Regions from separate parts of the Romboutsia hominis genome, predicted to be linked through region 3. Evidence: riboswitches for the same ligand, from Rfam matches in the RefSeq annotation. Region 3 holds a riboswitch; each other region holds the start of a gene.
What was found. A riboswitch is a leader RNA that binds a small molecule or an ion and turns the genes downstream of it on or off. The one in region 3 is predicted to bind lysine.

Region 1 (4,576 bases), 1.4 Mb from region 3:
CAATGGCAATAGGTGCATTAGCAGTATTTGGTTCTTCTTTCATGAACTTTGTATTCTTCTCAAAAATGAAATTTGGTTCAAAGAAAGATACAATAGCTGTTGCTATAGAGCCTTTAACTCAATCAGATATAATAACTGCTAATCCAATACCAGTATTTGTTACTAACTTCATAGGTGGAGCATTATCAGGTGTTGTAGTTGCATTAGTAAGTTCTTATGTTGCACCACTTGCAATAAGTGTTCCTGGTATGGCAACTCCTATAGCTGGTTTCGCTGTTGCAGTTGGTCAAAACGGAACTCCTGCTTTAATAGCTGCTGTTGGATGTATAGTAGTTAGTATAATAGGTGCTTTAATAGGACATACATTATTCAAAAATACAAAAATACTTACTGCTGATGAGATACGTGGAACAGAAGAATCTTCTGCAGCATAATATATAAAAAAAAGAACGTAGATAATTCTACGTTCTTTTTATATATATTACTATCTTACAACTTTTCTCGTTAGAGTTCCTATACCTACTCCCATCATAATGATTCCTACAAGCATTTCAATATTTGCTACCATGTATGCTACTTCTGTGGGCTTTGAATTGTTAAACCCAACAGCTCCAAACATACCTACACTTAAATTTATAACCTCATTAAAATCTTTAATAAACTGTTTTAGGTTCCATGTACCAATATTACTTAAACTATATTTTATAACCTGTCCATCTAACTCAATACCTACTGCTAAAAATATAAATGCAAATATTATCATTATTACTAAAGATGATAATACACAAAGCCAAGGTCTTTCTCCATACCCACATGCTAACCAATATATATACGAATTTATTTTAGGTAAAAATTTAACACATTTTCTTTGTGTACATTTACCTATATAATAATATTCTCCAAAATTATTATTCAAGTTATTTTCCTTAAATTTTTCGGACAAAGTTTTATATGTCATATATATACCTTCATATTCATTTTTATCCTTAACTCTAGGTTCAATTTTATCAAAAAATGTTTTAGCATCAAATTTAGTTGTAAATTTATCATCAAACATTATATCTTGTATATATGTATTTGAAATTTTAAAGCCTGAAAGATCACAATCTATAATCTCAAACATATCAATTTCACTATTTATTATAATTGAAGATTTTAAATATGTTAATTCAAAACTTGTGTTACTAATCTTACATTTTTCGAAAATACAATATGATAAGTCACTATTTAAAAATTTTGCATATATATCACAATTATAGAAACTACACCCTATATTGTCTTTTTTATTTAAAGAAGGTCGTTTTTCACTTCCTTCTTTTATGAATATACAATTTTCAAATACAACTCCTCCACCGCTAAAATTGCAATCATTAAAAGTACAACCTATAAATGTGCAGTCTTTGAATTTAATATTTTTAAAATCACATTTTCTAAATTTAGCGCAAATTATATCTTGCTCTACTATTTCATAAAAATCTTGTTCGTCAAATATACCATCTTTGCCGATTAGTTTATCTTTTATTTTATTATAGCTATATTTTGAATTATTATCATAATCATTTAGTTCTATTTTTTTTGTAGTTGCATCTTTATAAAATGTTTCGTTATTTTTTTTTCTATTTGATAATTGTTCATTCACTACGGCCTTTTCTTCTTCAAAATTTATATATCCCATAGAATAACTCCTTGCTTTTAGATGAAAAGAAAACGTAAAATATATTTTACGTTTTCTTTTTTTACAATTATTATTATCTTATTTTATAATTATTATTCTATATAATACAAACTCTATTATTTTAAATAAAACTAATCCATAGTATAAATAATATTATCAACTTCTTCATACGTTTTCTTACCTAATACATGTATACCTATAAATGTAGCTAATAAAGCTATTGGTAATACTATATAAACAGGTATACCAAGTCCTGCCGGTATATATCCAAATAATACTGTTATTACGGCTGTAAATAATGCATAAGGCATCTGTGTATTAACATGATCTATATGATTACATCCAGCTCCCATTGAAGACATTATTGTAGTGTCAGATATTGGTGAGCAGTGATCTCCAAATATAGCACCTGTTAATACTGCACTAGTGCTAACTACTATAAACGACATCTCTGGATTTATAGAATAAGCTAGCGGTATTGCAAGAGGCATAAGTATTCCCATTGTTCCATAGGCTGTTCCTGTGGCAAATGATATTATAGCTCCAAGTATAAATACTACACTTGGTAATAAAAAATTTGGTAGTGTTCCAGATAATAATGTTACTAAGTATTTAGCTGTTCCTAGTTCTTTTATAACAGAACTTAATGACCATGCAAGTATTAATATAACCCCAGTCATAATAAGTCCCTTCATTCCATCTATCCAAGCATCTATAGCTTCAGAGATTGTAAGTATATTTTTACTAACTCCAAGAACTATGCCTACAATACTTGCAAATAAAGCTGACTGGAATAATGCAACCGAAGCATCTGCTCCACTAAACGCCTCTCTTATAGCATCAAATGAATATGGAGAATTAGTAAATAATTGTATTAGATTTTGGTTATCTGAGTTCATAGCTGCTGTGTATCCGCTATAATAAAAAGAAATTAACGCAGCTATTATTAATGTTCCTATAGGTATTATTGCATTCCATGAACTTAATTTTATACCTTCTTTTGGCTCTAAATCAGAATTATCATTACTAACATTGTTTGAATTGTTATTATTTTTATTAACACTTCGGGCTTTAATTTGAGCTTCTCTCATTGGTCCAAAATCCTTAGCTAGAACTGCTGATATAACTATAAATGCTAATATTAATATATTATAAAATCTATATGGTATGGTATTTAAAAATACTCCAAATGCATCAGCTTCTACTCCTATACCGTTAAATGCATCATTTATAAGTCCAACTTCAAGACCTATCCATGTAGATATTATAGCAAGCCCAGCTATAGGTGCAGCTGTAGCATCTATTATAAACGCTAGTTTTTCTCTTGATAGTTTCATTTTGTCTGCTACTGGTCTAACTATAGGACCAACTATTAATGAATTTGCATAATCATCAAAGAATACTAATAATCCTAAAAACCATGCTATAAGTTGAGTCCCTCTAGCGGTCTTTGATCTTTTGGCTAGGCTCTCTGCTATAGCTTTTGCACCACCCATTCTAGCTACTAGGCTTATAACCCCACCTATAGCTAAAACTTGAAGTATTATACCTGCATTCCATGGATCTGCTAATGAATTTAATGCCCTATTTACTATATCTAAAAATGCATTAACAAAAGCAACTATAACATTTCCAGATGACATGTTTATTATAAAGCTTCCTGAAAATATACCTACAAATAACGATATTACTACATTCTTAGTTATAAATGCTAAAACTATAGCAACTAATGGTGGTATTAAAGTTATCATCTTAAGTCTTTCTGAATTTATAGTTGATATATCATCCCCCCCTGCAAATACTAATGGCATAGACATCATAAAAATTATAATAGTCATTAATAATACCCTAAAATTTCTCTTGCTTCTCATAAAACTTCCCCCTTAAAATTGTTTAGTCTCTAGTGAATATAAGGGTATAAAAAATTCGCTTCGCTCATGTCGCCAACGACTTCGTCCGTTGCTCAAAATGTCTTTTTTACGCTCTGCAAACTGATTGGTATTACTCAACTTCAATAATTATCCACATTCTTTAAAGTATCATATTTTCCTAAAGCGTAAAAAAGTCTTGAGTATACACTCAAGACTTATAAATTTTTACATAAAGTTATACATTAACTTTTTAGACACAGCAATATAACTATACCTATGTATAAATTTTTCTCAAATGTAGCTCTTCACAAAATAAATTGTGACAGTGATACATATATTTTATGTACCCCCAGGCATATAACCTTAAAGCATCAGCTATACCCTTCGGCAATAGTTCCTTTCCTAATGATTCTACGCGCTTAACTCCTCATTAGTACTTTTAAATATTGCGACCTCTACCCTTTTTATTTTATTCACTTTTATTATTAATAGTATATATACCTTTATTTTTATTTTCAAGTATAAAAGATTTTTTTTATATCATTTATAAATAATATATAATAATTTTGTTATTTATATTTAAATTTATAAATTATTATACCTTTTGTAAATTTTTTTATAAATAGTAAACATACTAATTATGAGGTGATTTTATGAAAAAATTTTTATTTATAACTTTATTATTAACTATATTTTTTAATCCACAAAATATTTTCTCTTTATCTCCAATATATACCCCCAAAGAACCTATGCCTCTACCTTATTCTTATGATTCTCTTGAACCTTATATAGACAAAGAGACTATGATCTTACATTATGATAAACATTATAAATCTTACTTAGATAAATTAAATAATGCCATAAAAGGATACCCTGACCTTTATGCTTGTAGTATTTCTGATTTATTAACTTGTCTAGATTGTTTGCCTAGTGAAATAGCTAAAACTATAAAAGATAATGGTGGAGGAGTATATAATCATGAATTTTTCTTTGAAATAATGTCTCCTAATAGGAAAAAATTACATGGAAA
Region 2 (4,576 bases), 1.4 Mb from region 3:
AAAAAATTAGAGAGAGATCTTCATGGTTGTAAAATAAATATAGTTAGCAAAAATAATATACAAAACTATACTAATAATCATCTAAATATATGTAGAAAGCAGGTTATGAGAGAGGTATTAGTAGATGTTAGGAACTTATTAACAATTACAGATATAGATGACATAAAAGATATAGAACAGTTTGTAGTTGAGCAAATGAATCAAAGGTATATAAAGTGCAGAGTTACTTCAAATAATCATGATAAATTAAATATAAAGTACTTTAATCATAGATACACTATACCAAAAGAAAAAATCAAATTAAAATCTAAGGTATGAGATTATAAAAAGACTTTACCTATATTTTAATTATTGAATAAGATTAGATATTTAAGAAAAAATAAATCTTATAAAAGTAGTTAAAAGAAAGGATGTAAATATGAGTTATATATTACTTATAATAGGTTTTTTAATTCTTATAAAAGGAGCAGATGTATTTGTAGTTGGCTCATCATCTATAGCAAAAACATTAAAGGTCCCAACACTTATAATTGGGCTTACAATAGTTGCTTTTGGTACTAGTGCACCAGAAGCTGCAGTAAGTATAACAGCAGCATTAAAAGGAAGTAATGATATGGCTATAGCCAATGTAGTAGGGTCTAATATATTTAACTTTTTATGTGTTTTGGGAGTCGTAGCAATAATAAATCCTATAAAGGTACAAAAGAGCACTATAATTAAAGAATTCCCATTTGCAGTACTTGCAACTATAGTACTATCTATATTATCTCACGATATAAAGTTTCAAGGGTATACTCAAAATGCTTTAACAAGAGCAGATGGGCTGATGCTACTAACTTTATTTGGTATATTTATGTATTATTTAGTAGAGATGGCCATAACATCTAAAGAGGAAATGGAAATAGATCAAGCTGATGAGAGCATACCTATGAGTAAAAGTATACTAATGAGTATCTTTGGTATAATTGGAATAATAGTAGGTGGTCAGTTTGTTGTAGATAGTGCAAGCAATATTGCTTTAGCTTGGGGTATGAGTGAAAATCTAGTAGGCTTAACTATAGTATCTATAGGAACATCTCTTCCGGAGTTCGTAACGAGTATAGTTGCGGCTAGAAAAGGTGAAAGTGATATAGCTATAGGTAATGTAGTTGGTTCGAATCTGTTTAATATATTATTTGTTTTAGGTATATCCTCATTTATAAGCAATATACAAGTTCATAGCATAGTGTTTGTTGATATGATGATTATGATAATAATAACAATATTAACATATATATTTGCAGGAACTAAGCAACGTATAAATAAAAAAGAAGGTATATTATTAGTTATAATGTATATATTATATATGACATTTATAATAATAAGAAAATAAAAAAGAGTCTTTAAAGACTCTTTTTTATTTTAAGCTATTCCGTTTTCAAATTCTTCTATTAAATCTTCATCAGAAAGTTTTTCTATTGTTAATCCTGTTAATCCATAGAATAATGATATTAAAGGACAAATTAAGTTAAAGAATGCATATGGTAAAAATACGAAAGATCCAATTCCAAGTGTTGCTGACATATATGCTCCACAAGTATTCCAAGGAATAAGTGGAGACGTTATAGTGGCACTATCTTCTAAAGCACGAGAAAGATTCTTAGGAGATAAACCTTGTCTTATAAATGCATCCTTATACATACTTCCTGGTATAACTATGGCTAAATATTGGTCTGCAACTGCTAAGTTAGTACCGATACAAGTAAATATTGTAGCAGCTATAAGTCCAAAAGTACCCTTTGCAAATTTTAGTATAGACTGTGCTATAACTTGTAACATACCAGTTTTTTCTAATACCCCACCTACAGTTAAAGCACAAAGTATTAACGATACTGTTCCTAACATACTGTCAAGTCCACCTCTAGTAAGAAGATCATCAACAAACTTCATTCCAGTAGATGAAACATAACCAGTCTTAGCAACTACAAGTATATCAGCGACAGAAGCACCTTGGAATGCTACAGCACAAACTCCACCTAATATAACACCACCTATAAGTGCTGGTATTGTAGGCACTTTAAATATAACCATTGCTATAACAGCAACAGGAACTAAAAGCAAAAGTGGAGATAATGTATTGTAATTACTCAATAAAGCATTTTGAATTTGGTTTATTTGAGATATATCCATTTCAGAACCTGCGTATTTCATTCCTATTATACCGTATAATACAAGTGAAATTAAAAGAGCAGGACCAGCTGTATATACCATATGTTTTATGTGATCAAATAAAGTAGAACCAGCCATAGCAGGAGCTAAGTTTGTTGTATCAGATAAAGGAGACATCTTATCCCCAAAATAAGCTCCAGATATTATAGCACCTGCAACTATTTTACCAGGTATACCTAAGGCACTACCGATACCTAAAAGAGCTATACCTACAGTACCAGCTGTTGTCCAAGATGAACCAGTAGAAATAGATACTATAGCACAGATTAAAGTAGTTGCCACTAAGAATATTCCAGGTGATAATATTTTAAGACCCCAATATATCATAGCAGGAACTATACCACCAGCTATCCAAGTACCTATTATCATACCAACTACTAAAAGTATAAGTATTGACTGCATTGTCGTATTTATAGTAGATAGTATACCTTCTTCTAATTCTTTCCAAGTAAAACCTAATCTAAAAACTGCAACACCACTTGCAAATGTAGCACCTATTATAAGTGGTATATGAGCAGATATTTCATACTTTCTTAAAAATACTAAACATGTCACCAAAACCGCAACTAAAACAGAAACACAAAGTAGTGCATCAAACAAAGTTGCTTGTTTTTTAATCTTTTTTGTCATAAAAGTCCTCCTAAAATTCATACCGAATATAACGTTAAGGAGAAAAGAGATAATAAAAAAAGTCTAGGTGTAAAGATATTATCCTAGACTTAAGCATTCAATCGTATAATTAAAAATACGCTTAATCTAAAGATAGCACTCCACATATGAATGTGACAGTGTTATACATATTTTGCATAACCCCAATATATAAGTTTAAAGCTTCCCTTATATATTTCGGCATAGTTACCTTTTATTTTGCTTCTTCGTGCTTACCTCCACAAAACTACTATTTAACAATGCGACCTCTACCAATAGTTATATTCGATTTATTTGATAATAAAGATTATACCATAAATTCAAAAAAAATAAAGTATGAAATATTTAGGAATGTAAAAATTAAGGAAATTTTCATAAGAATATGTAAAATAATAAATCTTTTAAAAGCATTGATTTTAATATAGAATAGTTATTAAATGTATAATTTAAGAAGAAAATAAATTTTATATAAATAGTTATATTAAAGGAAGTGAAAAATTTGGCTAAAGTTAAGTTTTATGCAGTAAGAAAAGGAAGAAACAATGGAGTATACAATACATGGAATGATTGTAAGGAACAAATAAATGGTTTTTCAGGTGCTGAGTATAAAAGCTTTACTACAATAGAGGAAGCAAAAGCATATATAGATGGTGAAAGTAGCGTAAAAATACAAGAGGGAAAAGAACTTGTAAAAGCTTATGTTGATGGTAGTTATGAACATTCAATAAGAGAATATGGTTCAGGGGTAGTTATAATAAAAAATGAAGAAGTTATAAAAACTTATAGCAAAAAAGGAAATGATAAAGATTTAGTTGGAATGAGAAATGTCGCAGGTGAAATAGAAGCTGCAAAGATTGCGATGAATTATTGTATAGATAATAACATAAATAATTTGATTTTATATTTTGATTATGAAGGAATAGAGAAATGGTGCTTAGGATTATGGAAAACTAATAAAGAAGGAACTACCAAATATAAGAAATTTTATGATAATATAAAAGATAAGTTAAATGTTGAGTTTGTAAAAGTAAAAGCACATAGTGGTAATAAATATAACGATGAAGCTGATAAATTAGCAAAGAAAGCTATAGGAATATAAAAGTCTTGCAAAGTATTTTGCAAGACTTTATTTTTAACTTAATCCAAAATCCTCTAATTCAGCTAAAACAAAAGAAGGTCTATTTATACCATCATACATAGCTTTTGCCAAAATATTTGCCTGGTCATATGTCGATGTCCAAGAAAAAATGCCACCAAGACAATTATCTAATACATATAGAGCTTTTATATAAATAGAAAGGGTATCCTCATAAGACATTGAGAACTCTCCATCTTTTACTAGATAAGGTACTTTAGCATCTCTATCAAACATTACTGTATGACCATTTTTATTTATATAATCCCTTCTAAGTTGATCATATGATCTTGTAATTGCAGCTCCAAGTCTACCATAAAAAGGAACCCCAAGTAGTATTTTTTCACGAGGCATACCGGCATTTATTAAATTTTGTACCATAGAATCTACACTATATCCTCTTAAAGATAAATTAGAAGGATATAAATTAGCATGATGTTTCTTAGCATTCTCACCTGTTTCTCCAGCTGTAAAATCATAACTCATTAGATTAAAATAGTTTATTAAAGGAGCTATTTTAGATATTTCAGCACTTCTATTTATATAACCAATATCTCCAGTACCAGCAACACTTAACCACTTATT
Region 3 (4,576 bases):
TACTTGTATTTCTCTTTCATCTCCAAATACACCTTTTGCTTTAATTTTTTCTGATTTGATTATATTGTTTGTGTTTTCGTATTGATTTATTATATCTCCACTGTTAGCATCTATAAATACAATTTTGTTATAAATTGTTTTTCCTATTATATTTACATCTACTTTGTATGCAAGTTTATATTCTTCTTTACTTTTATATAAATATAACTCTACTTTTTCATTTTTATTTAATTCATTTTTTAGTTCAAGTTTTTCCTTTGCTATCTTAAGTGCATCATCTTTAGTTAAAGTCGGATTATAGTTAAATCCTTTTAATGTCTTTGATGTTGGCTCTATATATCCTGAAATTGATTTTATATTTCCGTCATAATCTACGCATCCTACTAAATCTGAACCATAGATAGGTATATTATTTATATACTGTTGAAGTCTTACTATAACCTGAGAATCATTTTTATCATCTTCTTTTGATTTGACTTTGAAAGTAGAAGTTTTTTCTACATTGCTTAAATAATTAATTAGGATTTGTTGAGGTGATATACCTTCTTTTTTCTCTTCCTTTATATTACCACTTACTACAAATGGTTCCGATTTTTCTATAGCTTTTTTTAATTCTTGTTTTTGCATATCCTCACTTGCAAAACTCAAACTAGTTAGATTTATAGTTATTAAACATAGTGTTGTTATGCTTGCTATGCTCTTTTTTAATAATGTCACTTGCTTTCCCCCTCAATTTTCTTTATTTAATGCTTTTGCTCCTTGTTATATTTTTACTAACTATGTTAACTCTATTTTAACACTTGCAATTATTGTTAGTAAACTTATTATTTATTGTTTTTGTACAAAATCTAATCTTTTCTATTGACTTATTTTTTGTTTTGGTTATAATTTAAAACAACAAGTAGATAACTGAGATAGAGGCGCGAAATTTAAGAGTAGTATTATGGAGGTAAGCTCAATGAAATAATACAAAAGGAAATTTCGCCGAAGTAAATAGTTAATGGCTTTGATACTATTTACTGGGCTTATGTAAAATATGCATAAGACTGTCACATTTTTGTGGAGAGCTATTTTCAATGAAAACGTACGGTACGTTGTATTTTTTGTATATAATTTACGTATTTTTGTCATGGGTATAGTCTCATGGCTTTTTTTGTATACAAAAACCTTATGTAAACCTAAAATTACTGATAACTTATATAAGGTATATCAATAACTCAATAATATAAAAATATATCTGAGTAACCGTCGAAGTCGTTAGCGACATAAACTAAGCGCATTTTTATTGTTAGATAAATTTTATTATCTTAGTTACTTACTTATGGAAAATTTACACCATAAGGAGGATAATCAAATGAGTGAACAAAATCAAGAATTAAAAAGAGGATTAAAAGCAAGACATCTAAACATGATAGCACTAGGTGGTTCTATTGGAACAGGTATATTTCTTGCAATGGGAGATACTATCTATCAAGCAGGACCTGGTGGTGCATTAGTTGCATATGGTTTAGTAGGCATTATGGTTTATTTTTTAATAACAAGTTTAGGTGAAATGGCTACTTTTATGCCAATCTCTGGATCTTTTAGTTCCTATGCTACTAAATTTATTGACCCAGCACTTGGGTTTGCACTTGGATGGAATTACTGGTACAACTGGGCTATAACAATAGCTGCCGAAATGGTTGCAGGTTCTTTAGTTATGAAATTTTGGTTCCCAAACATACCAGGAGTTTACTGGAGTTTATTATTTTTAATAATAATTGTCGGATTAAACTTCCTATCATCAAAAGCCTACGGTGAGTCTGAATATTGGTTTGCTGGTGTTAAAGTTGTTACTGTAATTATATTTTTAATAATAGGTGTATTAATGATAGTTGGTATAATTGGTTCTGATGAAATAGGATTTCATAATTATTTTATAAAAGATGGACCTTTCCATGGTGGAATAAAATCAATCTTTGCCATTTTTCTAGTTGCAGGATTTTCATTTCAGGGAACCGAACTTATAGGAGTTGCTGCTGGAGAAAGTGAAAATCCAGAAAAAACTATTCCTAGGGCTATAAAATCCATATTTTGGAGAATATTAATATTTTATTTAGGAACGATAATAGTTTTAGGTGCTATAATACCTTTTACACAGGCTGGTGTTTCTGAAAGTCCATTTACTATGGTATTTGAGAAAGCAGGTATAGCTGGAGCTGCTTCTCTTATGAATGCAGTAATATTAACATCTGTATTATCTGCTGGAAATTCTGGTATGTATGCATCAAGCAGAATGCTTCACTCTATGGCTAAGGATGGACTTGCTCCAAAGCTATTTGCTAAGACTAATAAAAGAGGTGTTCCTGTAAATGCTTTAATATTAACTACTATAGTTGCATCTTTTTGTTTCTTAACAGGTGTATTTGCCGAAAGTACTGTTTATGTTTGGTTAGTTGCTGCATCTGGCCTTGCTGGATTTATAGCATGGGTTGGAATAGCAATATGCCATTATAGATTTAGAAAAGCATATACTCATCAAGGTAATAATTTAAAAGATTTAAAATTTACTGCTAAATGGTATCCTTTTGGACCTATACTAGCATTAATAATGTGTATAGTTATAATAATAGGTCAAGGTTATTCTTGTATTAAACCAGATGGCATTGACTGGAGTGGTTTAATAGCTTCTTATATAGGTATACCTCTATTTTTAAGTTTATATATAGGTTATAAAATTAAGCACAAGACTAAACTTATCCCTCTTCACAAGGTTGATTTAACTTATGGAGAAGATAAAAATTTAGATAATATAGAAAAAAAGATCCTTGAATTAAATTAATAAACATAAAAAATGTAACTCCTTTAACTTAGGAGTTACATTTTTTATGATGAAGTTATATAATTTCTATCAACATATTCTAATATATAATCTCTAAATAACTTTGCTATTGGAGGTATATATGAATTTTTTAAATAACTCATATATATTATTCTTTCCTTAATAGTTTCTTTAATATTTATTTTAGATAGTGTATTTGTATTGATAGTTGGTGAATCAGGAACTACTGAAATCCCTGCTCCAGCAGATACTAATCCTTCTATTACACTTCCTATATTAGCTCCTTTTGGCTGAATTGATATTTTAGGGGTATACCCTAAAGCATCAGTACAAGAAAGAATCCTATCTTTACTACCTTCACAAAATGCTATAAAAGATTCATTTTCTAATTCCTTTAAAGATACCTCTCCTCTACCGGCTAATTTATGATTCTTTGGTACTATTAATATATACTCTTGCTTTTTTATTGGTATAGATTCTATATTAATATCCCAAATAGGTTCTGTATGATTATCATAGAAACCAATATCAATTTTTCCTTTTTTTAAATCTTCTATTATTTCAGTTACAGACTGTTGGTTAAATTGAAACTTTACATTAGGGTTATCATTTAAGAAATCGCTTATTATAAAATTCATAAAATAAGCTCCTACTCTAGATGTAGAGGAAATAGAAACTGTCCCTGTAGTATCACTAACCATTTCATCTAATTCCTTTATCCCTTTTTCAATCTCTACCAATGCTCTCTCTGCATGAACTAAAAATAATTTCCCAAACCTAGTTAGTTTGACATTTCTGCCACTCTTTTCAAATAAAGGGACTTTTAGTTCTCCTTCCAACTTTGCTATTGATTTACTTAATGCTGGTTGAGTAACTAATAATAACTTTGAAGCTTTAGTAAAATTTTCGGTTTCAGCGACTGTTTTGAAATACTCTAGTTGTTGTAGGTTCATTTTCTACTCCTTTTTATAATTTATCAAATCTATAACTAAAAGTTATATGTTTATGAATATTTTAAATTAGACATAGTGGTTATAACAGTGCTATAATCACTATTATCCTTAATAAATATATTTGTATTTTCTTATGAATTTTACTTATTAGTATACCAAAATAATTAAGACATATAAATTAAAATTGAAAGATATTATATAAATTAAAGGGAGTGTTTTTTATGATGAAAGTAGATAAGGATCTTTGTATAGGATGTTCTCTATGTGTTAAAGATTGCATGGTTAAAGATATTGAACTTATAGATAAAAAGGCTCATATTAAAAATGTAGCCTGTTTTAAATGTGGTCACTGTATTGCAATATGCCCTAAAAATGCAGTATCAACTGATGATTATAACATGAATGAAGTTAAAGATTATAATAAAGAGGATTTCTCTATTGATGCAGATAATTTACTAAACTTTATCAAGTTTAGAAGAAGTGTAAGACACTTTAAAAATCAGGATGTAGAAATAGAAAAACTTTCTAAAATCATAGAAGCAGGGAGATTTACTCAAACAGCAAGAAATGCACAAGATGTATCTTATATTGTAGTTAAAGATGGCATAGAAACTTTAAAAGAAATGTCTTTAGAAAGATTAAGTGATATGGGTAAATATATGCTTGCTAACTTAACACCTGAAACAATGAATTTAAAGCTATATGCCCAGATGTGGGTAAAAATGTATGAAGAATTTAAAGCAAATCCTACTGGTAGGGATAGTCTATTCTTCAATGCTCCTGCTGTAATACTTGTAGTTTC

Region 1: it holds a riboswitch for lysine, as region 3 does, so the genes downstream of both, FRIFI_RS09480 (Na+/H+ antiporter NhaC family protein) here and FRIFI_RS01520 (amino acid permease) in region 3, are expected to answer to the same signal.
Region 2: it holds a riboswitch for lysine, as region 3 does, so the genes downstream of both, nhaC (Na+/H+ antiporter NhaC) here and FRIFI_RS01520 (amino acid permease) in region 3, are expected to answer to the same signal.

The regions. Positions count from the first base shown of each region.
Region 1 is NZ_LN650648.1:1,948,871-1,953,446, forward strand. It holds gene FRIFI_RS09470 (PTS sugar transporter subunit IIC) at 1-434, shown strand, start outside; gene FRIFI_RS09475 (pentapeptide repeat-containing protein) at 485-1,675, opposite strand; gene FRIFI_RS09480 (Na+/H+ antiporter NhaC family protein) at 1,807-3,546, opposite strand; lysine riboswitch at 3,837-4,012, opposite strand; gene FRIFI_RS09485 (superoxide dismutase) at 4,200-4,576, shown strand, end outside.
Region 2 is NZ_LN650648.1:1,991,605-1,996,180, reverse strand. It holds gene FRIFI_RS09705 (ATP-dependent DNA helicase) at 1-318, shown strand, start outside; gene FRIFI_RS09700 (calcium/sodium antiporter) at 419-1,372, shown strand; gene nhaC (Na+/H+ antiporter NhaC) at 1,402-2,838, opposite strand; lysine riboswitch at 2,964-3,136, opposite strand; gene FRIFI_RS09690 (ribonuclease H1 domain-containing protein) at 3,356-3,955, shown strand; gene FRIFI_RS09685 (peroxiredoxin) at 3,989-4,576, opposite strand, start outside.
Region 3 is NZ_LN650648.1:332,814-337,389, reverse strand. It holds gene FRIFI_RS01525 (cell wall-binding repeat-containing protein) at 1-717, opposite strand, end outside; lysine riboswitch at 908-1,078, shown strand; gene FRIFI_RS01520 (amino acid permease) at 1,355-2,821, shown strand; gene FRIFI_RS01515 (LysR family transcriptional regulator) at 2,866-3,774, opposite strand; gene FRIFI_RS01510 (nitroreductase family protein) at 3,996-4,576, shown strand, end outside.